DNA from 3 places in the Exiguobacterium sp. s138 genome. Region 2 is predicted to be linked to each of the others. Evidence: a T-box and tRNA genes for the amino acid it is inferred to sense, from the RefSeq annotation. Region 2 holds a T-box; the other regions hold tRNA genes.
What was found. A T-box is a leader RNA that pairs with one kind of tRNA and senses whether it is charged. The one in region 2 lies ahead of KNP91_RS11830 (valine--tRNA ligase), so its partner is inferred to be a tRNA-Val.

Region 1 (10,551 bases), on a different contig from region 2:
CTGCTGTGACTGATCTTCAAGTCGGGCAACGGGTAGCCTTTGCCGACGTCCCGAACGCGAATGCCGAATTCGTTGCCGCACCCGTCGATAAAGTGATTCCTTTACCGGATTTTGTTTCGTACGAAACAGCGGCTTCCGTTCTATTACAAGGTTTGACTGCGCACTACCTGACACGGGACAGCTATACCATCCGGCCGAAAGATTTGGTATTGGTCCACGCAGCAGCCGGTGGCGTCGGTCAATTGTTGACACAGATTGTCCGATTACACGGAGCCATTCCGATTGGTTTAACGTCATCGATGGAAAAGGCGGATATCGCTAAACAAGCCGGTGCCGAACATGTCTTTTTATATTCGGATAACTGGGTCGAACAGATTTTAACACTGACGGATCAGCGTGGCGTCGATGTCGTCTACGAATCGGTCGGATCGACGTTGATGAACAGTTTCGAAGTGACGAAAATCCACGGAACAGTCGTCTTTTACGGCATGGCCGGCGGGGATCCGGTCTCAGTTGATCCACGGTTCCTGATGGACACTTCGAAAACATTGACCGGCGGGGACTTATGGAACGTCCTGACGACTCGTGAAGAACGTATCCGTCGGGCCGGTGAACTGTTCAGTTGGTTGGAATCCGGTCAACTGCAAATCGCCTCTCCGACTATCTTCTCCCTCTCGGACGGACAACGGGCTCATGATTATTTGGAAAGCCGTCAGAGCACCGGAAAAATTTTATTGATTCCCTAAGTCTAAACGCATCCTTCCTTTATTGGTTGGATGCGTTTTTCGTCTGGAATGATTACAAAAGAGAAACAATTCTTCATATCAGAAATTCATCGACTTAAGTAGTTGCTTTCCTTCCTAAAAGAGCGTAAAGTAAATCTCATAAAAACCAGAAACTTAAATTAGTTTTTAGTTTCAAGAAGGAGATTTGATTTATGTTTCGCTCAGAATGGAAAAAATTAAAAAGCCCGATGATGATCATCGTGATTCTTGCACTTATCCTCGTCCCGTTTCTTTACAACTCGATCTTTTTATCTGCTTTCTGGGATCCGTATGGTAAGACAGAAAACATCAAGGTCGCAGTCGTCAATGAAGACAAGGCGACGAAGTTCGAAGGAGAAAAAATTGACATCGGAAATCAGTTCGTCAAAAAACTGAAAAAAAATGATGACTTTGACTGGCAGTATCTCTCACGCAAAGATGCGGCTAAAAAGCTTCGCGCCGGTGATATTTACATGACAGTCGTCATCCCGAAGAAGTTTTCTCATAATGCGACTACGTTACTCGACGATCACCCGAAAAAAATTGAGCTGGAGTATTATCTGAATCCGGCCAAAAACTATTCCGGTACGCAGATTTCCAGCGCCGCTGCCAAACAATTAAACGAAAAAATCCGTAAATCCGTCACGAAACAATACAGCAGTGCGATTTTCGGATCCCTTAAAAAAATTGCCAAAGGACTCGAAGATGCATCCGAAGGTTCGGCGAAACTCGAGGACGGAGCGAAGAAAACAACAGATGGCGCCAAAACACTGACGACGAATCTCAGTAAATTAACGAGCGGGACAAATGAGTTGTCCACAAACTTAACAAAAGCCGCAGACGGTTCCGTTCAGCTGACAAGCGGTCTCAACACATTAAGCGGTGGAACACAAACACTAGCTGAGAAATCTGGTGAATTATCGAGCGGCCTCAATCAACTCGATGACAACAGCGGGAAGTTAATGAAAGGTTCAGCCGATTTGCAGGCCGGATCAACGAAACTTCGCCAAGGTCTCGAAAGTTCAGCTGCCGGATCGACGAAACTTCGTCAAGGTCTCGAGAGTTCAGCTGCCGGATCGACGGAACTCCGTCAAGGTCTCGAAACAGCTTCGGCCGGTGCGTCGAAGCTCGACAAGAACTTGCCACAGTTCACAGCCGGTCTCGACCAATTGAACGCCCGGGCTCAAGAAGCCAATGCCTCGCTGGCAGCAGTCAACGCGGCAGCGGATACGCTGAAACAAGAGTTGAGTTCACGTCGTGAAGCGCTTGAAGCAAACGTCGCGAGCATCAAGGACGTCATTGCTTCATCTGAAACGTTAACGGAAGAAGAAAAAGGTGCTTTGCTTCAATCCATCGCAACGATGGAACAAAACGTTCAAAATTTAGCACAGCAAGAATCTGCTCTTGATGCCAGTCTTGCTCAAGCAAATGACGCCACAGAAAAAATCAATCAGCTTGCAGTTGGTGGTCAAAGTATCGCTTCTGCTGTTTCGCAACTCGATGGTGGGCTAGCACAACTGCTTGACGGTTCAAAACGATTAGAACAAGGACAAACCCAACTACTTGCTGGTTCAAAACAATTAGAGCAAGGACAAACTCAACTACTTGCCGGTGCAAAAAGTCTCGAACAAGGACAAGGCACGCTCACGCAAGGTTTGACGGCTTATACAGACGGCGTGCATAAAGCAGCTGCCGGAAGCAGCCAGTTAACAGCTGGGGCACAACAGCTGGCAACCGGTGCGAACGATGCCAGTACAGCATCCGGTCAATTGACCTCAGGTCTCGGACAGTTATCGGACGGTGCCGTTGCCATTTCCTCCGGTGCCGGTCAACTGACAGACGGAGCATCGCGTCTCGCAGACGGTAACTCTAAACTTGCAGACGGAGCCAACACATTGAAAACGGAACTCGGTAAAGGGGCAAAAGATGCGACTGTGAAACCATCGAATGCCCGGGATAATATGCTCGCTGAGCCCGTCGTCTTAAAAGAACACGATTATTCAACCGTCAACAACTACGGATCCGGTCTTGCAGCTTACATTCTCAGCATCGCTTTATTCGCCGGTGCGTTGATGTTCTCTTCCGTTTACCAGATCCGTCCTGAACACGGCGAGACATTAACATGGCGTTTCCTCGTCGGTAAACTATCGATCATCTTACCGATTGGTGCGCTACAAGGGATTGCGGCTTCCGTCGCTATCGTCTATGTACTCGATGCCGATGTCGCAAGTACGCCTGCGCTGTACGGATTTGCCGCCTTAACAGGTATGACCTTCATTACGTTACTCTTTACGTTAACAATGCTCTTTGGTCGGGTCGGACAATTCAGCGCCTTCCTACTGTTGTTACTGCAAATTGGCGGCAGCGGCGGAACATTCCCGGTCGAAATGACACCAAGCTTTTTCCAATCGATTCACCGCTTCCTGCCGATGACATATTCAGTCACAGGTTTCCGTGAGGCACTTGGAATCGGCGTTACTGACACACTCATCACAAACGGACAAATCCTTGGTTTGATTCTGTTTTCTGCACTTGTTATCAGCTTCGCTGGTGCTTTAGGCGGAAAACGAATCTTACTCTCAACGAAAGCGAGAAAACGCCATGACACTGTCTGATAAAGAACATCTCATTTTAGATGCAGCGATGTCCTGCTTTTCAGAACTCGGATATAAAGGAACGACCATCGAACGGGTTGCCAAACGAGCTCATGTTGGAAAACCAACTGTCTATCAATTGTTTGAAAGTAAACTTGATTTGTTTGAATCCCTCGTCACACGGGTCTTGCAGGAGATGAAAGCAGAAGCGGAAAACGCCTATACGACGACAGCTTCTGTCGAAGAAAATAAACAGGCGATGATTGATGCCATTGTCAATCATCAACAGCAGCATCTGTTTATCTTACAAATCACACAAGAAACCCAGACACTGAAACTTCAGGAGATGTCGGAGCTACGGATTCGAATCGAGCAGCATATCGTCGAATATATAAAGAATCTGCTGGAAACACGGTTGGAACTTGAAAAACGTTCTCCGGCCGTTCCGGTCGAAGTAACTGCGTTCTTACTGTTCAAGACGTATATTGCCTTGATTTCTGAATGGCCGCTGATTGGGAAACCGCTTGATTTAAAAACAATCAGTCAAGCGATGTTAAAATTGTTATAATGAAAACAGCCTCTCGATGAATGGAGAGGCTGTTTTTGCGTGATCGATCCTTACTCGTACTTGAATGGAGTGTTTTATTTGTCCCAGCTTTTACTGTCCAATTTTCTGTTCACGTTAGCTTTGCTGGTCTACGTCATTGTATCGCTCGTTGATATGTGGAAATCGTACACCCGCACCAGCTCCAAAACAGATTTTCTGTTTTTCATTTTAACATTGATCACCTTATTTATCGGATTTCTTGTATCCCCTTTCCTTGCGCTTGCCTTTCAATGGAAACGAAGCCGGACGAAACGGATCATCGGGATTTTACTTATCGCCGTCCCTTTAATGCTCGTTCTTGTAAGCCGTTTTTTATAATCACATGTGTCATCCATCGAACGATCCGTGCTTATTCAAGCGGATCGTTTTTTCATGTTCTTCCGCCTAAAAACAGTTTACGCAACAGTTCTTTTTCCGGCATCGGTGCCGCATTAAACGCTTCAAGGTACGGTCGGTCATCGTACTTCACTTCAATGACATTCACGTTCCACTCTCCGCTGTTCAGTTCGACTACCGCAAATGGTGCTACAGCTTCCGGCTGACAGCCTAGCGCCCCCGGATTCAGGTAAGTTATCCCCATCGCCCGGACCAACTGTTTCGGATGATGATGCCCAAAGCAAATCAGACTCGCCTGCTCGCCTTTAAAGAGCTCGGGCAGGGATTGTTCTGTTCCGTCCACCGTATCTGCCAACGGTTCCTCTCCAATCGCTTTTGTTTCATCCAGATACGCATAATGTGTAAACAATGCTTCCTGTTCCGAAAATGTTTTTCGGACGGTTCTTGGGAGCTGCTCCAAAAAACGTTGATTGTCCGGTGTTAACTGATCGGCAATCCATTGATGATGGTTTTTCGCATGACGGTAACTATCCGGATATTTTTGACTATGGATCAACGCAAGGACATTTTCGTCATGATTTCCGCTGATGGTCGTCATGTGTGGTGTCGATCGCACAATTTCGATGACTTCATTCGTTTGTGGTCCGATGCCAATCAAATCTCCGAGACAGAAAATTTCTGAGACATCTGCTTCTTCCGTTATTCTTTTTAAAACTGCTTCTAATGCCGTTGCATTGCCGTGAATATCCGTAATGACTGCAAATTTCATGAAACCGCCTCCAATGTTCAACTTATGCCATTCTTATCTTTCCCCTGATTTTAAGTTCAAAAATCACGAAAAATAAATTGTCAGAAAATATTGATTATTCATCTTACCCGTGTTAGGCTTAGAAAAATTCACGGAGAGGGGAATACACTTTATGTATGTAAACCACATTGCTGGCCGACTGATTATTCTATGCTCGAGGGACTGAAACCTTTTCCGCTGATTTTCGGAATTGATTTTGGGCCCTCCTTTCGATGCATCGAATGAGGCGCCCGCAGGAATACTGGCGCCTATCCGATACCGGATAGGTTTTTTTCATGGCAAAGCGAAATAGAGAGAGGATGAGTGAGTTGAAAGAATATGCGATGGATCGAATGGTGAAAGTATCTGCCGGGATGGCAAATGCCGTGTTAGTGACGTTAGGGGTAGGATTATTGATTGAGACGTTCGGAAATCTCTTACATATTGAAATGTTACTGACAATCGGCGGCGTCGCCAAAGTCTTACTCGCCCCCGCACTCGGAGCCGGAATTGCTTATCAGCTTGGCGGAAACACCTTAGTCTTATTCAGTGCGATGATTGCCGCGACGATTGGCGGAGCCGCACTTCAACCGACGGATGCCGGTCTTGTCCTCGTACCGGGTCAACCAATCAGTGCGTTACTCGCAGCTGCTGTGGCCGTCTTCGTCGGAAAACGGATGACAGGGAAAACAAAATTCGACATGATGGTCATCCCGGTCAGTGCTGTTCTCGCCGGCGGTTTTACCGGTCTTGGTGCCGCTGCCGTCACAACACCTCTCCTCACACGATTCAGCGCAATGGTTACTGCGTCCGTCGAGTCTTCACCGATTGCAACATCACTTGTTATTGCTCTTATCTTTAGTGTCTTATTGATGTCACCCGCTTCATCGGCTGCACTCGCAATCGCCCTTCAACTCGACCCGGTCGCCAGTGCCGCTGCTTTAATCGGTTGTTCAGCTCAGTTTGTCGGATTTACATTGATGGCATATCGTCAAACAGATCCCGGCGGTTTGATTGCTTCGTTCTTCGTCACACCAAAGGTTCAGTTTCCGAACATCGTTAAGAATCCAAGACTTGTCGTCGCTCCGTTCCTGGCCGCGATGATCTCGGCACCCATCGCCACACTTGTTCTTTCACTTGAAGTACCTTATGAACTTGCGGGTCTCGGATTAAATTCAATGATTGCCCCACTCAACATCTTCGTTAATCAGGGTTTTAATGCGTTCCTGATCTTTTTTGCAACCGGCGTCGTCCTTCCCGGTGTCTTGACGCTCGTCTTTTACCGCATGACGACGATGGCCGGTTGGACAAAGATGGGCGACCTTCGATTAGAAATTCAATAGGTGCTCACGTTGCTGTTCCCTCATATAATGAAGGAACAGCTTTTTTACATGAAAAAACTCCCGTTCATCGTGTGATGAACGGGAGCTCGGTATGATTCTGACTGGGCTCGAACCAGCGACCTCTACCCTGTCAAGGTAGCGCTCTCCCAGCTGAGCTACAGAATCATGATCGTGTGTCCTGGGTATATGTTTATTATAGCAACATATTGAAAACTGTAAAGACTTTTCTCTGATTTTTTTTATTATATTTTTTCTTTCTGCTCTACAGTTCAAAGTTGCAGGGTTTCGTTTCGTCCTCTACTATGTAAATAAGCACATATAAAATAAAGGAGGGGTAACTGTTGAATTTTTTAACAAGGTTTAGTTTAAAGAACTCTGTCGCTGTATTTATTATTGCTATTTTATTAGTTTTGGGCGGCGTATATTCGTTTTCTCAGCTTAAAGTGGATCAATTTCCTGAAATTGAATTTCCTCAAATTTCAGTAGAAGCTGTGTATCCAGGCGCATCTCCGGATGATGTCGATAAACAGGTCGTCTCAAAACTCGAGACAGCACTGAAAGGGATCGAGGGCTCGACAAAAATCACGAGCTCTGCTTATGAAAGTATCGGGATCATCAATATCGAATTCCCATTTGATACCGATATGGACAAGGTCGAACAACAAATCGATGCTGCGATCCAGGATGCTAACCTTCCGGAAGAAGCGACAACGAAGTTAAACCGCTTCTCATTTGGATCGTTCCCAATCTACAACATTTCCTTCTTTAGTAAAGACGGAAAAGAGATTGAGTCCCTTCTAAAAAATGAAATCGAACCGGAACTGAATAAAATTCCGGGCATCAACAGTGTTTCTGTTGGTGGTTACAAAGATGATTTAGTCCAGATTACTGTCGACAACAAAAAGGCAACAGCGGCCGGTTTATCGTTATCAAGCATTAAAGAACAAATCAATGCCAAATATGTTTCCTTCCCGTCTGGTCAGCTCGCAGAAGGTGATTCGAAGATTCCGATCCGGGTCGAAGAAAAACTGGAAAACTTGGATAAATTAAAAAATCTTCAATTGACGTCAAGTGTTGCTTCCGGTGCTGCTTCCGGCGGCCAGGGTCAACCTGCCCAATCAGGACCCCCGGCTGGTGCTACCGACGAAACGGGTGCTCCGACAGAACAAGCGGAACCGGTTCGTCTTTCAGACATCGCTACCATTGAAGCTGTCTCGAAGCAAAGTGAAAAAACACGTTATGATTTAAAAGATTCTCTCTCGATGGCGATCACCAAAAAACAAGACGCTAATACGGTTGAAATTGCTGACGGCGTCACAAAAATCTTAAACAAATATGATGACCAAATCGATTATACGATTGGTATTGATTCTGCGAAAGACATCGAAGAATCCGTCGCTACGCTTGTCAAAGAAGGATTACTCGGGGCCTTGTTCGCTTCACTGGCTGTCCTTTTGTTCCTACGGAATATCCGGGCGACGATCATTGCAATCGTCTCAATTCCGCTGTCACTCTTGATTGCGGCCATCTTCTTGAACTGGCAAGCTATTTCATTAAATATCATGACACTCGGTGGTATGGCAGTTGCTGTCGGCCGGGTCGTCGATGACAGTATCGTCGTCATTGAAAACATTTTCCGACGGGTCCGAAAATCAGATGACGGTATGACAGATGAAGTCATCGAACAATCAACAAAAGAGATTTTAAAAGCCATCACGTCTTCGACGCTTACGACCGTCGTCGTCTTCTTGCCGATCGGCTTTGTCGGCGGTATCACAGGTAAATTCTTCTTACCGTTCGCCTTAACCATCATCTTCTCGTTACTCGCTTCCCTACTTGTCGCGATTACAATTGTACCGATCTTAGCGAAGTTCGCCTTTAAAAAGGTACCGGCGGAAGAAAAAGAAGGCGTCTTACAACGGTGGTACGGCACACTGATTGAAAAATCATTGTCGCATAAAGCGATCATCTTAGTTGTTTCCTTCTTGTTACTCGGTGGTTCGCTTGCCATCGTACCGCAACTCGGCTTTACGTTCATTCCGAATGAAGCTTCAAAAACATTGACTGCTTCACTGGAGCTTCCTGCTGCAACGTCGCTTGAGAAAACAAGTGATGTTTCGCTGAACATGGAAAAAATGTTTGATCAGGAAAACGCCATTGCTGATGTCACGACATCCGTCGGAGCACGTGACTTCACGACCGGATTGCGACTTGACAACAAAGCCAGCTACTTCTTGAATTTAAAAGACGGGGCTGATGTCGAAAAAACGATCAAATCCCTCGAAACCAAAATGGATGATATCGCAAAAGAAGATGGTGTCGACGTCAAAATCAGCGTTGCTGAACTGTCGACAGGTGGTCCCCCATCCAATAATAATGTAGATGTTGATTTGTTCTCGACTGATTTAGAAGCGCTCCAAAAAGCAGCTAAACTGGTGGAAGACAATATGAACAAAAACAATGATTTGAAATATGTTACGAATAACTTTAGCGAGAAACAAAAACAATTCCTTGTCGAAATTGATTCTGAAAAAGCCAGTGATCGTGGTTTATCCGGCTTCCAGATTCTTGGTACGGTCAACGACCAGACTAAACCTGTCACGGTCGGTACACTGAACCTTGATGACAAAGATCAGGACGTCCAATTGTCTTACAAGGAAGACTTGACGTCGAAAGAAGATCTTGAAAATGTCCAGCTCTTCTCGGCTGCCGGTCCTGTCGCCTTAAAAGATGTCGCAACCGTCAATGAAGTCGATACCTTCACATCGATTCAAAAACTGGACGGTAAAGTCTATGCCCGCGTTTCGGGTCAAGTCAAAGGCGATAACGTCCAAACGGTCTCCAGTGACGTCAAAGCTGCTGTCGAAAAAATTGACTTGCCGGACGGCGTTTCCTTAACAAGTGGCGGCGGAAATGATGATACGGTTGAAATCTTCCAATCTCTCGGAATTGCCATCGTCGTTGCCATCGGTCTCGTTTACTTGACGATGTTAATCACGTTCGGAAAAGCACGGATTCCGTTCATCATCTTGTCATCGCTCATTTTCGTTCCGATCGGTTCGCTCGTTACACTGTTCCTAGCTAACGAACCATTGTCTGTCAGTGTTATGATCGGATTCCTCATGCTGATCGGAATCGTCACGACCAACGCGATTGTGCTTGTTGACCGGATTGGTCAGAACATCACACGTGGACTTCCGGTTCGGGAATCCTTGATTGAAGCCGGTAAGACACGACTTCGTCCCATCCTGATGACGGCATTCGCTACTATCATGGCGCTTGTCCCGCTCGCACTGACAACGTCATCCGGTACCCTGATTTCAAAAGGTCTCGCCTTGACTGTCATCGGCGGATTGACGACGTCAACACTCTTGACGCTCATCATCGTCCCGGTCGTCTACGAGCTCTTCTTCTTCAAAAAAGTAAAAAAAGAACGTCAATCTTAATCTAAAAAAATCCTCCCCTCTTGATGAGGGAAGGATTTTTTTGATTATTTTTCGAGCAATTCATCTGTCCGATCAATCGTTCCATTATGTTTCGCGACCAGTCCATCCAGTACGGATGGTTCGAATTCTTCCCCGATTGCAATGATTCCCGTCTTACCAGGTGGAATCACACCAAGTGTCCGTTTAAATGTTTCTTGAACAGCTTGATTCTCTTTTAAGTCTTTTGATCCGCCAATCAGCATCCCGGTCATCGAACCTAATAAAATACCGAACGGTCCCCCGAGAATCCCGACTGCCATACCGATTAAAGAACCTTTAAAGGCTTTGTTGGAGCCGCTCAAGTCGACAGCATCTTCAAAGGAAAAAGCTCCGCTTTCACTTCGTTTAATGACAGCGATTTGTTCAAAATCGACTTGGCCATTCGCATGATATTTCTTTAATTCACTGAATACCTGATACGAGGTCGCTTCTTCTTCAAATGTAAAGGTCATGATATGGTGCTTTTCTTCTTTTTTCGCCACAACTTTCCACCTCTTTCGAAAAAAGGCAGACCGCTGCTGCTGACGATGAGGAATACACCATTTCTTTACCATTTAAAGCTTGAAGTGAAACCTGTTACGGTGTACTTGGTTTACCCGGTGCCAATTGATAGTATTCTTCCATTGTCAATCCGG
Region 2 (10,551 bases):
ATTTGGGCGGAAAATCGTGTCATGAGACAACATCAGTCCTTGCCCCGTGTTTGTAAATCCAAGGATCGCGTTTGATGCAGCATCACTCAAAGAAGCCGCTCCATAAGAATCCTGAAAGCCAAAAATCAACATATCGTAAGCTGTGTTTAAATTCTTAGTCGAATAGGTTTGATTAAATGTGTCTGCAGTGATCACTTCGACATTAAAATCATAAAATCCATCCTGCTTCAGTAAAGTTCCAGTATTCATGAAACCGTTAATCGATCCAGTCGTTCCACTCCGAGTCACTTGAAGAATTTTTGCTTCCGCGATCTGATCTTTCATCAAAAAACTACCGGTTTTATAATCTGTCAACCCGTCACTACTAGAAACGCGTATCATCCAGTTTCGTGGACCGGTATAGCTCGGAGCATCAAAATTATAGCTCAGCGTACCTGTTTTTCCAGCAGGCTTTTCATCCACTTTTTCCGACTCGTCAAATTGATCATTGCTGTCAAAATCAATGTAGAGTTGCGCTAGTTGGTTCGTATTTTTAACACTGGTCGTATAGGTAAAATCAATCGGTACGTTTGGAGCAGCCGTCGTACTTTTATCAACGCCTGCCAAGGCTGTACCCTGTTGTTGCGCAGAGGCGCTCTCAAGACGAGGACGAACGATTTTCTGTACTTTTAATTTTGTAATTATCGTCGCCATGTCGGTATAAACAGGTACATCTTTAAAAATCAAATTAAAATTGCTAGATGTTTGTGCTAAAACATCTTGATGCAAAAAGACTGGTAATCCTTTTTTAATGTATGCATTGTTGATTTCATTTGCTTTCAGCTTTGTAATATCGTTTTCGATTTTATTTGTATTATGATTTTTTTTCGTATCTGACACAGTCATCGAATAGCGATCTGTACCCGAAAATGCAGACGAATCAAAGACAATCGCATCAAATGCTCCGTCAAGTGGAAAACGAGAGGCATTCAGTTCCTTAACGGTCATCATCTTAATCTCATATTTAGTCGTATCCAGTCCCGGCAACATCGATGTGATGGTGGTATTCGGATCAATTCGATTTGTTGCTGACCAAGCATCACGGATTTCTAAAATCTTAAGCTTCTCTCCAGTTGCGGCCTTTGTATGTGGTGGTTGTATATACGTAATACTGGTAAAAATCAACAGACTAACTAAAAACAGACGTACCCAACGTTGCATCTCCATCGTCTCCTCGTCGTAAGATCATAAAATCTAGGACTATATTACCCCAATCTTAGTATACAAGGACTTTTACTGTTTTCCCTTTTTTGTAAAAGACTGCGCCTTTAGTAATGTGCGGACTGTGCTGATGAAGTAGAGGGATCCGGTGACAATAAGCGTCTCTCCTGCCGTATCCACTTCTTTGAAAAAACGATTGAGTTCCACCGCGTTTGCTCCGTCCGTCTTCAATTCTTCAAGCGTCCGTGCCCGCGGAAAATCAAACGTCGTCTCATAAATCTCTGACGTTACTTCCCGTAACTGCGTAAGCATCGCTTCCCGGTCCTTGTCGCGTAAGATCGAACACAGGACGACGACCGGTTTTGACTCTTCCTTCAAGCGTTCGACAAGTGCCGTCACCCCTTCCGGATTATGGGCACCGTCTAAAATGATCCGCGGTTTGCGGGAAATGATTTCAAAGCGTCCCGGATGTGTGGCGTTACGCAATCCACGCCGGATCGCGGTCTTTGACCACCCGAGCTGTTTCGCACAGACGACAGCATTGGCCGCATTATGGACTTGATGGATGCCTTCGAGTCCAAGACGTGTCTCGGGAATGCCTTCGTACGTCGCCCACGTCCCGGTCTCACTCAGCCGGTAATGGCGGATCACTTCCTGACTCCAAGACAGACTCGCCTGCCGATCGCCACAATAGGCCATCAGCGGTACCGTCAATTCTTCCTGCAGTTTCCCGGCAATGACTCGTGTACCCTGTTTGATGATCCCGAACTTCTGTAAGGCAATCTCTTGGAGCGTATCTCCGAGAATCGCTTGATGATCGTGACCAATCGATGTAATAATCGCGGCTTTCGGCTGCTTCAGGATATTTGTTGAATCATATAAACCACCGAGTCCGACTTCGTAAATGACAAAGTCAGGACGGATTTGATTGAAGTGATAAAAGGCAAGTGCCGTCAACGCTTCGAATTCCGTTACGGTACCGATTGCCGATTCTATGTTCATAATTGCTTTCTGTACATTATTTGCCGCCTCAACCAGGTCCGGTTCACTGATCGGCACACTGTTCAGCATGATACGTTCCTCAAACTGAATGATGTACGGTGAGGTGAACGTTCCGATTTGCAGCCCTTGCGCCATCCCCATCTCCCGTAAAAAAGCAACCGTCGAGCCTTTCCCATTTGTTCCCGCAACATGAATCGTCGGAATCGTATCCGGATCAATCATAAGTTCCGCCAGTAACGCTTCCATCCGGCTCAGTCCCGGTTTGATGCCAAAGGCCAGTAACGCCGATAACCATTCGAGTACATCTTCTCGTGTTCTCACGCTTGCTTCACTCCTTCAAAAAAAGTGACTCAAGAAAACTTGAGCCACTGTTAAGATTATTTTGCGAGTTCGCTGATCCGGACTTCGACTGCTGCCCGTTTCTCTTTGTAGTCTTGTGCTTTTGCTTGTTCTTCTTCAATGACATGTGCCGGTGCTTTCCCGACGAAGCCCGGGTTGTTGAGTTTTTTCTCGACCCGTTCGACTTCTTTTGTATACTTGACGAGTTCTTTGTTCAGACGGGCGATCTCTTCTTCGATGTTGATCAAGTCAGCGAGCGGAATGAACAATTCTGCTCCCGTCACGATGGCACTCATCGCCTTTTCCGGTGCTGTCATATTGCGTTCAACGAGCAATTCTGACGCATTCGTGAACTTTTTCAAGTACGACAGATTTGTTTCTAAATCATGCTGGACTTGATCGTCACTCGTTGAAATCATCAACTGAATTTGTTTCGACATCGGTGCGTTGACTTCAGCCCGGATGTTTCGAACTGAACGGATGACGTTCTGAACGGCTTCAAATGCCGGAACAGATTTTGGGAAATCCAGTGAATCGTTCCGTGTCGGCCAAGCGGCACGTGTAACTGTTTCGCCTTCGTGCGGTAAGTGCTGCCAGATTTCTTCCGTGATGAACGGCATGAACGGATGCATCAGACGCATGATTTGATCAAGCGTATAGGCAAGAATCGAACGTGTCGTCAATTTCGCTGCTTCGTCCTCACCGTTTAACGGCAACTTCGCCATCTCGATGTACCAGTTACAGAAGTCTTCCCAGATGAAGTGATACAGAACGCGACCGGCTTCACCAAACTCATATTTGTCTGACAGACGCGTCACATCATCAATCGTCGTGTTCAGACGTGTCAGAATCCATTGATCGGCAAGTGATTTCTCACCGGACAGATCAATTTGCTCATGCGTCAGTCCATCCATGTTCATCAAGGCAAAGCGGCTCGCGTTCCACAATTTGTTCGAGAAGTTCCATGTCGCTTCGATTTTCTCCCAGTAGAAACGTAAATCGTTTCCTGGTGTTGAACCGGTCGTTAAGAACCAGCGCAGCGAATCCGCACCGTATTTCTCGATGACATCCATCGGATCAATCCCGTTACCAAGTGATTTCGACATTTTCCGTCCCTCGGAGTCACGGATCAAGCCGTGAATCAAGACATCGTTGAATGGACGTTCGCCTGTGAATTCATACGATTGGAAGATCATCCGTGAGACCCAGAAAGCGATGATATCGTAACCCGTTACGAGTGTTGACGTCGGGAAGTACTTCTGATAATCAGCTGCACCTTCGTTTGGCCAGCCCATCGTCGAGAACGGCCAAAGGGCGGATGAGAACCATGTATCCAGCACATCATTGTCCTGTTCCCAGTTTTCGAGATCAGCCGGAGCTTCTTTGCCGACGTAGACTTCGCCCGTTTCTTTGTGGTACCAGGCCGGAATCCGGTGACCCCACCAAAGCTGACGGCTGACACACCAGTCACGGATGTTTTCCATCCAGCGGACATATGTGTTTTCGAAACGTTGCGGAATAAAGTTGATTTTGTCTTCCCCTTGTTGCTCTTGTAATGCTTTTTCAGCGAGCGGTTCCATTTTAACAAACCATTGGAGCGACAAGTACGGCTCGACAATCGCGTCCGACCGTTCCGAGTGACCAACGGAATGCAGATGCGGTTCGACTTTGATCAGGACACCTGATTCTTTCAGATCTTCGACAATCTGCTTACGGCATTCGAAACGATCCATACCTTCATATTTGCCGGCATTTTCGTTCATCGTGCCGTCTTCGTTCATGACGAGGACACGCGGTAAATCATGACGGTTTCCAACTTCAAAGTCGTTCGGGTCGTGGGCCGGCGTGATTTTAACGACACCTGTCCCAAACTCCATATCAACGTACTCATCGGCAACAATCGGGATTTCCCGGCCGACGATTGGTAAAGTGATTGTTTTTCCGACGAGGTGTGCATAACGCTCATCTTTCGGATTGACGGCAATCGCTGTATCGCCGAGCATCGTTTCCGGACGCGTCGTCGCCAGTTCGACGTGACCGCTTCCGTCCGTCAACGGATAACTGAAGTGATAGAAAGCACCTTCGATGTCTTTATAAATGACCTCGATATCCGAGATGGCTGTTTTCGTCGCCGGATCCCAGTTAACGATGTATTCACCACGGTAGATCAAGCCTTTTTCATACAATTTAACGAACACTTCTTGAACCGCTTCCGACAAACCTTCATCGAGTGTAAACCGTTCCCGTGAATAATCGAGTCCGAGTCCGAGTTTCGACCATTGCTCGCGGATTGTTGAAGCATATTCTTCTTTCCATGCCCATGATTGTTCAAGGAACTTCTCACGTCCCATTTCAAGACGTGACTTTCCTTCCGCCCGGAGCTTCTGTTCGACTTTGGCTTGCGTCGCGATTCCGGCGTGGTCCATTCCCGGCAGGTACAAGACGTCGAAACCTTGCATCCGTTTCATCCGTGTCAGCATATCCTGAAGTGTTGTATCCCAGGCATGACCGAGGTGTAATTTCCCGGTGACGTTCGGTGGCGGGATGACGATCGTATACGGTGCTTTTTCCGGATCCTGATCGGCTTTGAAGTATTCCCCTTTCATCCAAAAGTCGTACCATTTTTCTTCCGTTGCCTGCGGATCATATTTTGTTGGCATTGATAATTCCTGCATCTGAATCGCTCCTTTAATCCATAATAAAAACGGCTTCTCTCGTCCTCATCTAAGGACGAAAGAAGCCGTTGCTCTTCCGCGGTACCACCTTAGTTCACTCTTTGCAGAGTGCCCTCTAGCCCGCGTAACGTGCGGCAATCCGGATTCTGCTTGCTGTCGCTTACAGAACCAGCTCGTGGGGTGACCTTCGTCAGCACTTCCTGTCACATCTCTCAGCCAGTGGATGTGTTCTCTCATACAGTCCGGTTGTTGACTACTCTTCCCGTCATCGCTGTTTTCCAAATTATTCTTTCTTTATTTTATCCGAGACCTCTACGGCTCGTCAAGAACTGCTTAACGATTAAATTCGAGTTGTAATTCTTTGAATGTCAGCTCGACTGCTGCAATCGTCTGCTCGATATCGTCGTCCGTATGAACGGTCGACAGGAAGAGTCCTTCAAATTGTGACGGTGGTAAGAAGATACCACGTGCCGCCATTTTTTGATAATATGAGCGGAACATATCGAGGTTCGATGATTTTGCCTGTTCGAAGTTCGTCACCGGCTGATCCGTGAAGAAGACACCGAACATCGCACCGGCGCGGTTCGTCGTCAATGGAATATTGTATTTCGCAGCTGCTGCGAGATACCCTTCCGACAAACGGTTGGCTTTCCGGTCAAACTCTTCGTAGTGTTCCGGTTTCAGTTGCGTTAATGTCGCAAGTCCTGCCGCCATGGCAAGCGGATTACCTGATAATGTACCGGCTTGATAAATCGGACCTTGCGGCGCGATTTGTTCCATGATATCGCGACGTCCGCCGTAAGCACCGACCGGCATACCGCCACCGATGACCTTACCGAGACATGTGATATCCGGTGTGACACCGAAATGTCCTTGGGCACAATTGAAGCCGACGCGGAAACCGGTCATGACTTCATCAAAGATCAACAGTGTGCCGTGCTGTTCCGTGATTTCGCGCAGTCCTTCGAGGAAGCCCGGTTGTGGTGGCACGAAGCCCATGTTTCCGGCTGCAGGTTCGACGATGACACCGGCGATATCGTCGCCGTGTTTTTCAAATGCAATCCGAACCGCATCCATGTCATTATACGGCACTGTCAATGTCATACTGGCAATTTGTGCCGGTACACCCGGTGAATCCGGCAGTCCGAGTGTCGCAACGCCTGATCCGGCTTTAATCAACAGTGAATCGCCGTGACCGTGATAACAGCCTTCGAATTTCAGGATTTTTGTTTTTCCTGTATATCCGCGTGCGAGACGAAGCGCAGCCATCGTCGCTTCCGTTCCGGAGTTGACCATCCGGACGACTTCAACCGACGGGACACGGCTGATGACGACTTCCGCCATCGCCGACTCGATTTCGGTTGGTGTGCCGTAGCTCCATCCACGTGTCGCCTGCTCTTGAATGGCAGCCGTCACGATCGGATCAGCATGACCAAGAATCATCGGTCCCCATGATAAAACATAGTCGATGTATTCTTTTCCGTCGATATCGTACAGACGTGATCCTTGCGCACGTTCTGCAAAAATCGGTGTCATGCCGACTGATTTATACGCGCGAACCGGGCTGTTGACACCGCCCGGCATGAGCGGTAAGGCCCGCTCAAACGCGGCTTTTGATTTTGAGTTTTGATTCGTTAAGCTCATTTCGACCCCTCCAAGTAACGGCAAATGTCTTTCGCGAAATAGGTGATGATTAAATCGGCTCCGGCCCGTTTAAAGCCGAGCATCGTTTCCATGACAATACGTTCTTCGTCAATCCAGCCGTTTAACGCAGCAGCCTTGACCATCGCATATTCACCCGATACGTTATACGCGACGATTGGTAAGTCTACCCGTTCCCGGACATCCCGAATGATATCCATAAAGGCGAGAGCCGGTTTGACGATCATGAAGTCGGCACCCTGCTCGACATCTGCTGTCGCTTCACGGAATGCTTCCCGACGGTTAGCCGGATCCATTTGATACCCTTTGCGGTCCCCTTCACCAGGTGCCGAGTTTGCCGCATCACGGAACGGTCCGTAATAAGCGGAAGCATACTTGACGCCGTAACTCATGACCGGGATATGGCTGAATCCATTCTCATCGAGTCCTTGGCGGATCGCCGCGACAAATCCGTCCATCATGGAAGATGGTGCGATGATGTCGGCACCGGCACGCGCTTGAGACACTGCTGTTTGGACGTGCAACGGAAGTGACGCATCGTTATCGACCGTTCCGTCGGCGACGATGCCGCAGTGTCCGGTTGACGTATATTCGCATAGACATGTATCCGCGATGACCGTCAGTTGCGGTGCGACTTTTTTAACGAGTCGCGTCGCTTCTTGAACGATTCCGTGATCGTGAAACGCGCCGGTCCCTTGTTCATCTTTTAAGTGATCGTGCGGAACACCAAACAGGATGACCGATTCAATACCAAGTGAAACGACTTCCTTGATTTCTGCTTCAAGATGGTCGAGTGAAAGGTTGAATACGCCGGGCATCGAGCTGACTTCCCGTTTGATGTCTTCTCCTTCTGCGACAAACAACGGATAAATCAAATCCGTTTTGTGAAGATGATTTTCCCGGACGAGTGAGCGCAATGATGCTGTATTCCGCAAGCGGCGATGACGTGCGAATTCTAATGTATTCATAACAGTTCCTCCTCTAAAATACAGTCAATCAGTCCGTCGAGTGTATAAACGGCAGCGACCAAAAGTGGTGTCAAACCGAAACGTCGAGCGGCTTGCTCGGTAATCGGTCCGATGGTCACGTAAGTCGCCGTCGTCTCTTGACGCAATGGAGCAATCGCTTCGACAGCTGAAGGACTTTGTAAACCAATATACGCAGTCTGTTGCAACAGATCAGGTGGAATCACCCGCAACTTTGTTTCGTACGTGATGACTTCCAACACTTCAGCCGCAATGGCATTCTTTAATCGTTCGAGCGGTTCTTGACGTGACCGGTTCCCGCGGGCAAAACAGATGCGTTGTCCTGTCCGGAGAAGCGGCCGTAATTCTTCAACCAGTACATCCCCTGTAAAAGCGGACGGGATGAAATCAGGTGTTCGTCCCTGCTTGATTAACGCCGCCGCCGTTTTTGATCCGACGACTGCAATCTTCGTATATTGCAAGGACGGAAGCTCTGACTGGATGCGTTCGACGCCAGTCGGACTCGTCACAATCAGCCAATCGAGTTCCGTCGGCAATTGAAAATCGACCGGAATCGTTTCGATGACCGGATGATGGACGACTTCAATCCGCTGTGCTGTCAAACGCTCCACCTGCTCCGCAGTCGGTCGACGGCTTCCCGTCAAAACCAGTCGTTTACAGGTCATCCGGTAAAGATGCGAGAATTTCACGACCCCCTGCATCAAGAAGACGCGTCGCAACCGTTTGACCGAGTTGCATCGGATCAAGTGACGTTTCCCGTTCAAGCAGGATTTGCTGTCCGTCTACTGAACCGAGGAATCCGACGAGTGTCGTCGACAAATCTTCGTTGATGGTCGCAAATCCACCGACAGGTACATGACAGCTTCCTTCGATGGCTGCCAAAAACGCGCGCTCAGCGAAAGCGACTTTCTCTGTCATCTGGTCATGAATCAAATTCAACAAGTCGCGGACTTCCTGATCGTCTGCCCGGCATTCAATCGCTAAGATTCCTTGACCGACTGCAGGAATCATGTCATCCGTTGAAATGTATTCCGACACGATTTCATCCGACCAACCCATCCGTTGCAGACCGGCAGCCGCAAGCAGAATGCCGTCAAACGGACCAGTCTTCAGCTTTTCAAGGCGTGTATCGATGTTTCCGCGGATTGATTCGATTTTTAGATCCGGGCGTAATTTGAGTAATTGTGAGCCACGGCGTAAGCTGCTTGTCCCAACGACTGCGCCTTCCGGAAGCGAGTCCAGTCCACCGCCTGTTTTCGTAATCAAAGCATCACGCGCATCGACCCGTGCAGGTGTCGCCCCAATGATGAGTCCTGTCGGCAACTCAGACGGAAGATCTTTCATGCTATGCACTGCAAAATCAATATCTTCGTCAATCATCTGTTGTTCGATTTCTTTAACGAACAATCCTTTACCACCGACTTTAGATAGTGTCACGTCAAGGATGCGGTCACCCTTCGTGATGATATTCTTGATTTCGAATTCGTATGGTGCACCTGCCTGTTTCAATTGTTCGATGACCCACTTCGTTTGTGTCATCGCAAGTTTTGAACTTCGTGAACCTACTATGATTTTTCGCATGCTGAAATCCCCCTGTACAATAATAAAGGGGCGGCACAAGTCCGCCCCATGCTTTTCTATTGTAACACAATTCGGTCTATGTTCACCGATTCACAGCTTTACGTTCTGCTGCTGTTTCTTCTTGTAATACGATTTCTTCAGTCACACCATCAAACAGTTCTTCGTCTAATGCAAACGTATCCATGAACTGAGCAATTCGTTGCTCGGCATCCGGTTTTGCTGCCGCATCTTTGATGTACGACAACGGTTCGCGCAACAGCTGGTTGATGATCGATTTCATGTGTTTCCCGATCACGGTTTTTTCCCGATTTGTCATGTTCGGCAGTTTCCGTTCTAAGCTCTGCATCGTCTCTTGCTGGATTTTAAGCGACTGATCTCGGAGTTCCGTAATGATCGGAACGACACCAAGTGTCGTCATCCATCCTTCGAACTCGGCAATTGCAGCTTCAATCCGCTGTTCGATTTTTGCTGCTTCCTTCAATCGTTCTGCCATGTTTTGCTGAACGATTGACGTTAAATCATCAACATCATACAGATGGACACCCGGCAAGTCACCCGCTGTCGGCTCGATATCACGGGGAACCGCGATGTCGATCAACAGGAACGGACGGTCACTCCGGAACAGTTGGGCTGCAGCAATGTCTTCACGTTTGATGATTGCTCGTTTTGCTCCGGTCGAAGAAATAACGATGTCAGCCCGAAGCAGACCGCATTGCATTTCATTAATCGAATGTGCAGATCCTTCGAAACGATTCGCCACTTCTTCCGCTTTTGCCAGCGTCCGGTTGAAAACAGTGATATCACGGGCACCTGCTTCGTATAAGTTCAGGGTCGTCAATTCTCCTGTTTCGCCGGCACCGATGACAACAATCGATTTGTCTTCGAGTGATCCAAGTAATTGTTCCGCTAACGTGACGGCAGCTGCGCTGACTGAAACCGCATTTTCACCGATTCCTGTTTCCGCATGTGCCCGTTTTGCAAGCGTCACGGCTTCTTTAAATAATTTATTGAAAACTGTTCCTGTCGTCTCGAGTTTTTGTGCCGTAAAGAAACTCGTTTTCACTTGCCCGAGAATCTGTGTTTCACCGACAATCATCGAGTCGAGT
Region 3 (10,551 bases), on a different contig from region 2:
AGTAGATGGGTCAATTCATTATGATGAACTAAAAAATCAAGTTCCTGTTCGAGATGTTCGGTTTCCGTAATATCGGTACCAATGAAAAGATGTTGGAAACGGACACCGTTTACGTCATAAACCGGAATCAAAGTGGCATGAAACACTTTTTTAGACTCATCCTGTGTCGATATGGACAACTTCCCGGACCAGGCTTTTTTCTTCTTGATTTGAGAGCGAATCATGGGAAGGACGTCTTCAGACGAATCTAGTAATATCGTCCAAGGTTGACCGAGCAACAGGTGTGGGCAAAAACCCGTAACATCCGTCAAATTGGTATTGGCGTATTGAATCGTTCCCCGTGCGTCGAATATTGCGACACAAGCGATTTGATCAAACGCATAGCGTAAGTCCATCAATCCTTGAAATAACGGTTTGGTTGCATTCTGTTGAGTGGAAGAAGGCAGCTGACAGAAAAAAGCACCAGAAGGTTCGTTTTTTTCATCAAAGAGCGGTGAGACGAGCAACGTCGATGTCGAACGGTCACCTGATTTATGAAGAAATGTTGTATTCGGTAATTGCATCGATTGCCGCTTTTCTAAAAATGAATACCAGATTTGCCGGCTGAACGCAGCATCTTCCGGGTCAAGGAGCGGGACCAGTTGTCCGGTAACTTCTTGTGCCGACCAGCCCCAGCAGGATTCGGCAGCCTCATTCCAAGAATGGACGGTTAAATCGACGTGTAGGATAAATGCAGGTAAAGGAAATCCTTGCATGACAGTTTCGTAGGAACTAATGGTCGAACGATCCATTATGGACGCACACTCCTTTTAAATGATCAGAGATGACGGTTCACTTGTCTTGTCTATTCCCAGTATATTCAATTTTCATGCGAATAAATCCTGTATTTCGATTGAAGATTATCCGTGTGAATCTGTTATAATCAGAATGAAAGCGTTTTCCAAGCGAAAAAGGGGGATTTATCATGAATCAAACAGAGAAAATCATTACACAGACAGAGAAATTCGGGGCACACAACTATCATCCGCTTCCAATCGTCATCTCGGAGGCAGAAGGGGTGTTCGTCAAAGATCCGGAAGGCCGCGAATATATGGATATGCTTAGTGCCTATTCAGCTGTGAACCAAGGACACCGTCATCCGAAAATCATCGAAGCCTTAAAACGGCAAGCGGATAAAATTACGCTGACATCGCGCGCGTTTCACAATGACCAGTTGGGGTTCTTTTATGAGAAGGTCGCGCAATTGACAGGAAAAGATATGGTCCTGCCGATGAATACGGGAGCGGAAGCGGTCGAGACGGCAGTTAAGGCAGCACGTCGCTGGGCGTACGAAGTCAAACAAATTCCTGGAGATGCTGAAATCATCGTCTGCGAAGGGAACTTCCATGGTCGGACGATGACGGCTGTTTCGATGTCAACAGAAGCCGAGTATCAACGTGGATTCGGACCACTCTTACCGGGCATCAAAACGATTCCATACGGGGATTTGGAAGCATTGAAAGGCGCCATCACGGAAAATACAGCTGCCTTCATCGTTGAGCCGATCCAAGGTGAAGCGGGTATCCTGATTCCGTACGAAGGATTCTTGAAAGATGCCCAGGACGTCTGTAAGGAACAAAACGTATTGCTCGTCTCGGATGAAATCCAATCAGGACTGGGCCGTTCGGGTAAATGGTTTGCTTCGGACTGGGACAATGTAACACCAGATATGTACATCTTAGGAAAAGCACTGGGGGGCGGCGTGTTCCCGATTTCTTGTGTGGCTGCCAACCACGATATCCTGAGTGTCTTTAATCCGGGATCGCATGGTTCGACATTCGGCGGAAATCCATTGGCCTGTGCGGTATCTGTCGCTTCACTTGAAGTTTTGGAAGAAGAGAAGTTACCGGAACGTTCACTAGAGCTCGGAACATACTTTATGAACCGTCTAAAAGAAATCGACAATCCGATGATTAAAGAAGTTCGTGGGCGCGGATTATTCATCGGTGTCGAATTGACAGAAGCGGCTCGTCCGTATTGCGAAGCATTAAAAGAAAAAGGATTGCTCTGCAAGGAAACACATGAGACAGTCATTCGTTTTGCACCACCACTCGTCATTACAAAAGAAGAATTAGACTGGGCATTCGAACGGATTGAACAAGTCCTCGGCGTCTCGGTTGCACAGTGACAGTCCACTCCCTATCGGAAAGCGATAGGGAGTTTTTCGATTGATGGACCCCTAAGACTGGGAGCAAATGAGAGCAGAGAAATGTTTGAATCTGTTTCAGGTGGGAACATACTACTATGCGTTAAAAAAATAGGGGGTAATGAACATGTCACATGATAGCGGATTAAACAAAAAAGCTGATGGTTTAGTTGATAAAGTTGCCGGAAAAGCGAAAGAAGCGCTCGGAAAAGCAACAGGAGATAAATCAACAGAACGTGAAGGCAAAAAAGATCAGCTTAAAGGCGATGCTAAAAAAACAGTTGGTAATGTTCAACAGAATCTTGAAGATACGAATCGTCGTTAATCTGTACCCGTAAGGTCCCTTATCTAAAGGGATCTTTTTTTATGAAAAAATATGTATAAAGGTCTAGTCATTTAGACGTGTATGTGGAATAATAATAGATGTTAAAGCGTTTTCATCGTCATGTCATTATTTGTTTTTATTTAGGAAAGGATGAAGTGTATGTTGCAGTTTCTTCAACGAATCGGTAAAGCTTTAATGCTGCCGATCGCCGTTTTACCAGCCGCGGGAATTGTCCTTCGACTCGGTTCAGCCGATATGTTGGATATTCCGTTAATGGTGGCAGCAGGTGGTGCGATTTTTGATAATCTTCCACTGATTTTTGCGATTGGTGTTGCGATTGGATTATCCATTGATGCCAGCGGAGCTGCCGGATTGGCAGGAGCAGTCGGGTATTTGGTCTTAAAAACGGGCGTTGACTCGATGAATAAGGATTATTCAAATGCCCAGATTCAGGCCAAGTACGATGCGATTGCCGCCATTGTCAATGACTCCTCGACGAAAGTGGACGGAGCGACCTTAAGTTCCATTGCCAATCAGGCAACCTTAGGATCAATGGTCAACATGGCTGTCTTCGGCGGAATTATTGCCGGTATCGTTGCCGGTTTGTTGTACAACCGATTTTACAATATTAAATTACCGGATTGGTTAGCATTCTTCGGCGGACGCCGTTTTGTTCCGATCATCACGTCAGCCGCTATGCTGGTCTTAGCGTTTGTCTTTGGTTACTTATGGCCGTTCATTGAAGACGGAATCAATAATGCGGGAGAATGGATGGTCAGCCTTGGAGCAGGAGGGGCCGCACTGTTTGGATTCTTCAACCGTCTGTTAATTCCTGTCGGTCTTCACCATGTCTTGAACAATATTTTCTGGTTTGTCTTCGGTTCATATGAAAAAGCGGATGGAACAATTGCGAATGGAGATATCGCACGCTTCTTCGCTGGAGATCCGACAGCCGGTATTTATCAAGCCGGATTTTTCCCGATCATGATGTTCGCTTTACCGGCTGCAGCAGCAGCCATGGTCATGGCGGCACGCAAAGAAAATCGGAAAGCCGTCGCAGGGGCGATGATTGGTCTTGGATTAACATCATTCCTGACAGGGATTACGGAACCGATTGAGTTTTCATTCATGTTCTTGTCACCGGTCTTATATGTCATGCACGCCGTGTTGACGGGTGTTTCCATGGCAGTCGTCAATTTACTCGGTATCTTGCACGGGTTCTCCTTCTCTGCCGGTTTCATTGACTATGTCCTGAACTTCGGAATCGCGACAAAACCGTTGCTTTTACTCGTTGTCGGTCTCGTATTCGCCGTCATTTATTACTTCCTGTTCTACTTCATGATCACGAAATTCGATCTGAAAACGCCGGGTCGTGAAGATGAATCACTTGTAACGGATGCAGGCCCTGTCACGGGTGTATCAGACGATAAGTACGAGCAACAAGCAGCACGTATTTTTGCAGGCTTACAAGGAACGGACAACGTTACAGCGATTGATAACTGTGCGACACGTCTCCGTCTCCAGGTAAAAGATTCAACGATCATTGACGAAGCTGCAATTAAAGCGGCCGGCGCAAAAGGTGTTATGAAGATGGGCGCGAAAAACGTCCAAATCATCATCGGTACGGATGTCGAGTTCGTCGCTGATGCGATGAAACGTCAAAAATAATGCTATAAAAAAACGACCTTTCCTGATTGCTCAGGAGAGGTCGTTTTGACGTGGAACAGAAGTAGTCGATTGTTTCAGACTGCTGACGTAAATCGGATAGAAAATTCCAATCAGGATGATGATGATCCCGATCCACTGTGAACCGGAGAGATGCTCACCGAGGATGAGGACGGAACAGATGACGGCAGTCGGCAGTTCGGCTGCACCAAGCAAGGAGACGCTGGCCGGGCTTAAGTGTGGGGCACCTGCTGCGAATAACAGCGGTGGCAGAATTAAGGCGAACAGACCCAGTGGAAGTGCGTACCAGATCAGTCCCTGTTCGAAATTCGCTGCAGTCAGGAAAGTCGTCGGCGGATACATAATCATGACGAAGAGAAGTCCGCCTGTCATCATATAAAAGCTTTTTTTAATGACCGGTACATGGTTTGCGACCCGTCCGCTCGCAAGCAGGAAGATCGAGAAACTGACGGCTGCGCCGAGTCCGAACAACGTACCGCGCACGTCAAGGGCGCTCGTATAAGCAGCGCTCGCTAAAATGGCACCGCCGATCAATAGGACGGCAGACAAGAAATGAGAACGCGACGGCAGACGTTTTGCCAAAATCGAATCAATCACGACACCAATCCATGTGAATTGGAAGAGGAGAATGATGGCGACTGAAGCGGAGACGGTTTGTAGGCTCTGATAATACAGGTAACCGGTCGTGCCGCTTGAAATTCCGATGGCCATTAAAGTAAGAGCTGTTTTCGGATTCAGACGAAGATTTTTTGACAGCAGGGCTAAGACAAAAATCATCAGCCATCCGAAGAAAAATTGACTTCCGGAAACAGCGGCTGAGTCAAAACCGGCACCGTAAGCCAGTTTGACGATGGTCGACAGGACGCCGTAACTGATGGCGCCGATTAAGACGAAAAGTGTTGCTTTTGAACGATTCATACAGATCCCTCCATGTTTTAGAACGCACAAAAAAGGTTGCAACGGGGCCTTGTCCAGGTTTTTTGGACAGGGTTTGGTTGCAACCTGTGTGAGTTATTTAATGTTGAGTCCAGCCTTTTTGTAAAAGGTTGGCTTTAATTCATTGTAGCGGACGGTCAATTGATTAAAGGTTTTGAGTGCTTCTGTCGCTTGACGGGAAGTCCGGTTTAAATCAGCTGTTGCTTCATCAATCTTAACGAAGTTCGGTTTTTCGGTCAAGTAGGAAAGCACTTTCTTTTCTGAATCAATCGTCGCCGCATAACGTTTCAAAAACGTATCAAAAGCCTTCTCCCGCTCTTTAAAGATATTGATAAGGGCTGTCCCGTCTTTTTTAGCGGCAGGCAACGAAGATAGGGTACTTGTTAATTCCGCAAGGTCTAACTCATCAAAAGCATGGGTACGGATTGTCTGTTCTTGTTTTAACAATTTGACACGGTTTTGATTCAGAGCGGTCAATTCATCCCGTTCATTTTGTGCCCGTTTAATATCATCGGCCCCGGCTTCGAGGACGGCTTGGTAGGTATTGACGGAAATTTCATCTTGGCGTGTCCGTTGCTCGGCGACGACTGCTGCTTTTTGTTCGGACTTCGCTTGTTCTTCCAACTGCTCGTATACCGAAGCAGCCGGATCACTCGAACAGGCACTGAGAAGCAAGAGGCCGAGACAGGTCAAACAACTGGTGAGGATCATCCGTTTATTAATCATGAAAGGAACTCCTTATAAATTAGAGAATTTTGCGAAATTATACGGGACATGAAAATCTTCATCATAGATGGAAAATTGATAGCCTTTTTTCTTTAATCCGGCGACAATCGCAGGCAATGCCTGCAATGTTTGTGGTTGTTCATGCAACAGGATGATTTCGACCGGGCCTTCCGCACGGCTGATGACAGTGTTGGCAACTTCCTTGGCACTATCTTTGTAGTACCAGTCCATCGAATCGATCGACCAGTCCCACACCCGAAGTTTCGCCTGTTCGATCTCTTTTGCAATCGACTTGGTAATGCCGGGTGTTGATCCATAAGGCGGACGTGTCAACAACGGGCTGTGATTCGTCAGTTGGTTGATTTGTTTCTGTACCCGCAGCATCTCGGGAACATACTGCTTTTTCTTATACAACGTGTCGTAATCATGAGTTTCACTGTGTGGTCCGATGTAATGTCCAGCCTTTGCCATCGAGCGGACGACATCCGGTTGCTCATTGATGTTACTTCCGATCAAAAAAAAAGTCGCTTTAACTTCTTGTTCTTTTAATGATTTCAAGATGTCTGAAGTCAAAGCGGTCGGTCCGTCTTCAAATGTCAGATACGCCACTTTTTTAGTAATCCCGTTCCATTTCTCGACGCGTACCTTGTCCAGGTTCGGAGTCGGAACTTCCTGTAAAGATTGGACGGTTTTTACGCTCGCTTGTTGTTGTGTCGAAGTCAAGTACTGATAAACGATGTAACCGCCAATCGGAAGAAGAATCAGCGCCAGCACGATCAAAAGCTTAGCGAAATACTTTCGTTTGGGTTTTCGGTATCTTGGACCAAGTCCGATGGGATTGCCTGAGTTGTATGAATCCATTGATGTCTGAGCTCCTTTACGGAAAATCTTATGAGTTAAATGTAACATTTTGTCTGTTTCATTTGTAACAAAAATATTACAAAAAGATGACTGGATAACCTGTAATTCAAAAAAAGTTGATTAAGATAGAAATAATGTTATATTTTCAAACAAAAAAAGAAGTCCATCCGCTACGGTAGACTTCCTTCTTCAAGCAAATTTGCGATTAGTGTTCTGTAACAGCACACTCATCACATTCTGTTTTATACGATTCGCATTGTTCATCCATTTCTTTTCCGCAATGGGAGCAGGTTTTGACCGGAAGTTGACGGTAAAACTCGGGAGAGGTCTCTTGGTAAAGGGGTTGTTCCATGATTGTGTTCCTCCTCTTAGTATATGGATGTACCAGCAAACAACACTGAATTTATTTTATTGTACTAGTACAGAAGCGGTATGTCAATCTTTGTTTTATAACAGAAGTTTCTTTAGCAAGTCTTGTCATATGACAGGTAAGCGTAGAGGATGATACGATAACATAGTAAACAGATGTACCTAGAGGGGGATCATTATGAATCAAACATTATCTGACACACTATCGATTTTGACAGAACGCCGGTCAGTTCGTCATTACGATGAGACATTCACGCTTTCACAAAAAGAAGTACAAGAATTGGTTGAATTGACGACAGCTGCGCCAAGTGCCTGGAACCTGCAACATTGGCATTTCGTTGCCTTCCATTCGGAAGAAGCGAAACAACGATTAGCTCCAATCGCTTACAATCAGCCGGCCATCAGTTCTTCTTCCGTCGTCATTGCCGTACTAGGGGATTTACAGGCAAACCGAAACTATAATCCGGTTTATGGACCAGCTGTAGAAGCAGGAGGCATGACGGAAGACTTGTTTGACTCGATCAAAGGACAAGTAGAAGGGGCTTACGCGAGAGATGCAGCCATGTCAAACGCAAGTTTAGCTGCGATGCAACTGATGCTAGTTGCTGAAGCAAAAGGACTCTCGACACTCGCGATGGGCGGATTCAATCACCAACTCTTTACAGAAACGTTTATTACAGACGAACGTTATGTCCCGGTCATGTTGATTGCTGTCGGGAAAGCAATCGAAGACGCGAAAAAACGTCCGGCGCTCCGTTTACCGGTCGATCAAGTGACGACTATTCTATAAGTAAAAGAGAGGGGCTGAATCAACATTGAGTTCAGCCTCGTTCATTTTTATTTTTCATATTTTTTTAGAAAAGTACTTGTCAGATGGTTAGTTTCTTGCTATATTAATACATGTCCTAGCAAGTACATAACGTACTGCATCATGATTCTGTAGCTCAGCTGGGAGAGCGCTACCTTGACAGGGTAGAGGTCGCTGGTTCGAGCCCAGTCAGAATCATACCAAAAACCCGTTCATCCTTGGATGAGCGGGTTTTTTTGTTTTAATCATTGGTTTGAAGTTCATCTTCTGTCACCCATTTATGATTTTTAATCGTTTTTCCACCGGTTGTCGGCTTAAAATCGACCATATACACGGTTGTCTGATCGGCTTGATCAATGGTCGCTTTTGCACCATCCATCCCTTTCATGTGATCAGCCGCTAAAGTCACCTCATCACCTGCTTGCAACGGTGAAGCCGGAACCGGGTTGAGTTCTTCCTGAATCACCCATTTATGATTACTGACTTTTTTACCACCGTTCGTTGGTGTATAGCTGACTTCATATACTGTTGTATCAAATGAATCGACGATTGTTGCTTTTGCGCCATCCATTCCTTTCATATGATCAGAGGACAGAAGGACGTCTGATCCGTCTTTAAACTTCGGATTTTCAGCTTGTTTCAGTCCAGCGGGAATTTTCCCGTCACTTGAATGCATCATCCCTGCATGGGAATCGTTCTTATTATCATGCATATCGTGTGAAGTAGAGGAATTGGAATCAGATCCGCAGGCACCTAAACTTAGGACAGCAGAAAGAGCGAGTGATGTAACGAGTAGTTGTTTTTTCATGAAAATTGACCTCCTGTAGTAATTTGGTTATGTGACTACTATACCCGTGTTTCGTGCAGAAACCGTGCAGAAAGAGTGACAATTCAATTACCTGACTGAATGAGTCATTGGAAAAGTGTATCGTAATAGTGAAGAAAAAGGAGGAGCAGGGCGTGCGGCATATTTCATACTACATTGGTCTACTTTTTTTGACTGCCATTCTTGTCATCGGCGGCATTCTGTTCAGTACCCTCTATTTAAACCTTGTGAATCAAAGGACGAATGAAGTGGTCCTCGGTTTGCTGAACCGAGGGAACACGCACCGCGATGTCCTCGAGGAATCATTTCATGCGGAAACATTGGAACATGTCAGTTTGATGGAATCAGCATCCGAATTTACCGTCGTTATCACGGATCAAAAAGGAAAAATTTTAAAGGCTTCGCATCCACTTACTCCCAAAATGAAAGTAGAGCTTATCCATACGGAATTTCAAACACAACGAAAAGATCGGATTTTAAGAGCTCAAGCGGAAACGAAGGGTTTTTTTATGACAGATAGTCCAATCACGATTTCAGGTGTTCATCGTGGGCATGTCTTCATGTTTGCTCCGGAAACGTTAATTCAACAAGTCGTCGACCCGTTAAGACAACAATTCATTCAAGTTGGTATCATTGCCGTCCTTCTGTCGCTTACGACTGTCGTGCTGTGTACACGATTGATTTCAAGACCACTCATTGAGATGGAGCGTGCGACGGCCAAGTTGAAAGAAGGAAACCTTGACGTGGATTTACCGGTAAACCGCTCGGATGAGCTTGGGGCACTGGCACGCTCCATCACACAGTTGGCAAAAGATCTTGATTTTTTGAATCGTGAACGGACAGAATTTTTAGCAAATATCTCGCACGAACTTCGAACTCCGCTGACCTACATGAAGGGTTATGCGGATATATTACATCGTCCAAACTTGCCGGAATCTGAAAAAACAGCTTATCTGTCGATTATCAAAGAAGAAAGCGATCATTTGAGCACATTGATTGAACAGCTGATGTTACTGGCACGTTCCGATACGAATGCATTCTCAGTCGAACGAGTGCCGCTTGCGCTCGATCAATTGATTGTCTCGACGACAGAGAAAATGCGACCTGCAATTGAAGAAAAAGGGCTGCATTTGCATGTATCAGGGGAACCGGTAGAGATAGCAGGAGATGAAATTCGGCTCAAGCAAGTGCTGATAAATGTATTGGATAACGCAAAAAAATATACAGCAACCGGTGAAATCGTCGTCCGATACGGCAGGAATGAAACAGGACCGTATTTTCAAGTACGTGATACAGGAAGCGGCATCAGCCAAGAAAGTTTACCCCATGTGACAAAACGTCTGTACCGCAGTGAACCGTCACGATCACGAAGCCGGGGCGGATCAGGGCTTGGTTTGACGATTGCCTTGGCAATCGTTCAAGCACACGATGCGACATTAGATATCAAGAGTGAAAAGAATGCCGGGACGAGTGTGATGATTCAATGGAAGGTGTGAAGAAATGGCTCGAATTTTAATCGTTGATGATGAACAACGGATGCTTCAATTAATGAAGTTATATCTGGTACCCTATGGTCATACATGTCATTTAGCCGACACGGCCGAAAAAGCGCTCGACATCGTCAAGACCGTTCCCATCGATTTGGCCTTACTCGATGTCATGATGCCCGATATGGATGGATGGACGTTGTGTGAAAATATAAGACGAATGGCTGATTTTCCAATCATTATGGTGACAGCGCGGAATCAAATGGAAGATGTGCTACGGGGGCGCAAAGTCGGTGCAGATGATTATGTGGCAAAGCCGATTCATGAAGGAGAATTATTAGG

Region 1: it has a tRNA-Val gene. The T-box ahead of KNP91_RS11830 (valine--tRNA ligase) is inferred to sense a tRNA for this amino acid. The anticodon was not compared.
Region 3: it has a tRNA-Val gene. The T-box ahead of KNP91_RS11830 (valine--tRNA ligase) is inferred to sense a tRNA for this amino acid. The anticodon was not compared.

Annotation. Positions count from the first base shown of each region.
Region 1 is NZ_JACSMW010000006.1:80,523-91,073, reverse strand. It holds gene KNP91_RS12605 (quinone oxidoreductase family protein) at 1-746, shown strand, start outside; gene KNP91_RS12600 (YhgE/Pip domain-containing protein) at 938-3,379, shown strand; gene KNP91_RS12595 (TetR/AcrR family transcriptional regulator) at 3,366-3,926, shown strand; gene KNP91_RS12590 (hypothetical protein) at 4,005-4,283, shown strand; gene KNP91_RS12585 (metallophosphoesterase family protein) at 4,336-5,070, opposite strand; gene KNP91_RS12580 (PTS sugar transporter subunit IIC) at 5,409-6,431, shown strand; tRNA gene KNP91_RS12575 (tRNA-Val) at 6,524-6,596, opposite strand; gene KNP91_RS12570 (efflux RND transporter permease subunit) at 6,773-9,877, shown strand; gene KNP91_RS12565 (DUF456 domain-containing protein) at 9,922-10,398, opposite strand; gene KNP91_RS12560 (D-alanyl-D-alanine carboxypeptidase family protein) at 10,493-10,551, opposite strand, start outside.
Region 2 is NZ_JACSMW010000005.1:93,492-104,042, reverse strand. It holds gene KNP91_RS11840 (GEVED domain-containing protein) at 1-1,200, opposite strand, end outside; gene KNP91_RS11835 (bifunctional folylpolyglutamate synthase/dihydrofolate synthase) at 1,273-2,523, opposite strand; gene KNP91_RS11830 (valine--tRNA ligase) at 2,580-5,222, opposite strand; T-box leader at 5,265-5,494, opposite strand; gene hemL (glutamate-1-semialdehyde 2,1-aminomutase) at 5,550-6,860, opposite strand; gene hemB (porphobilinogen synthase) at 6,857-7,846, opposite strand; gene KNP91_RS11815 (uroporphyrinogen-III synthase) at 7,843-8,553, opposite strand; gene hemC (hydroxymethylbilane synthase) at 8,519-9,445, opposite strand; gene hemA (glutamyl-tRNA reductase) at 9,528-10,551, opposite strand, start outside.
Region 3 is NZ_JACSMW010000006.1:65,957-76,507, forward strand. It holds gene KNP91_RS12480 (sensor domain-containing protein) at 1-791, opposite strand, end outside; gene KNP91_RS12485 (ornithine--oxo-acid transaminase) at 965-2,167, shown strand; gene KNP91_RS12490 (CsbD family protein) at 2,313-2,510, shown strand; gene nagE (N-acetylglucosamine-specific PTS transporter subunit IIBC) at 2,670-4,178, shown strand; gene KNP91_RS12500 (EamA family transporter) at 4,209-5,114, opposite strand; gene KNP91_RS12505 (YkyA family protein) at 5,208-5,858, opposite strand; gene KNP91_RS12510 (polysaccharide deacetylase family protein) at 5,871-6,719, opposite strand; gene yhfH (protein YhfH) at 6,925-7,071, opposite strand; gene KNP91_RS12520 (nitroreductase family protein) at 7,267-7,878, shown strand; tRNA gene KNP91_RS12525 (tRNA-Val) at 8,022-8,094, shown strand; gene KNP91_RS12530 (YdhK family protein) at 8,138-8,704, opposite strand; gene KNP91_RS15735 (sensor histidine kinase) at 8,857-10,218, shown strand; gene KNP91_RS12540 (response regulator transcription factor) at 10,223-10,551, shown strand, end outside.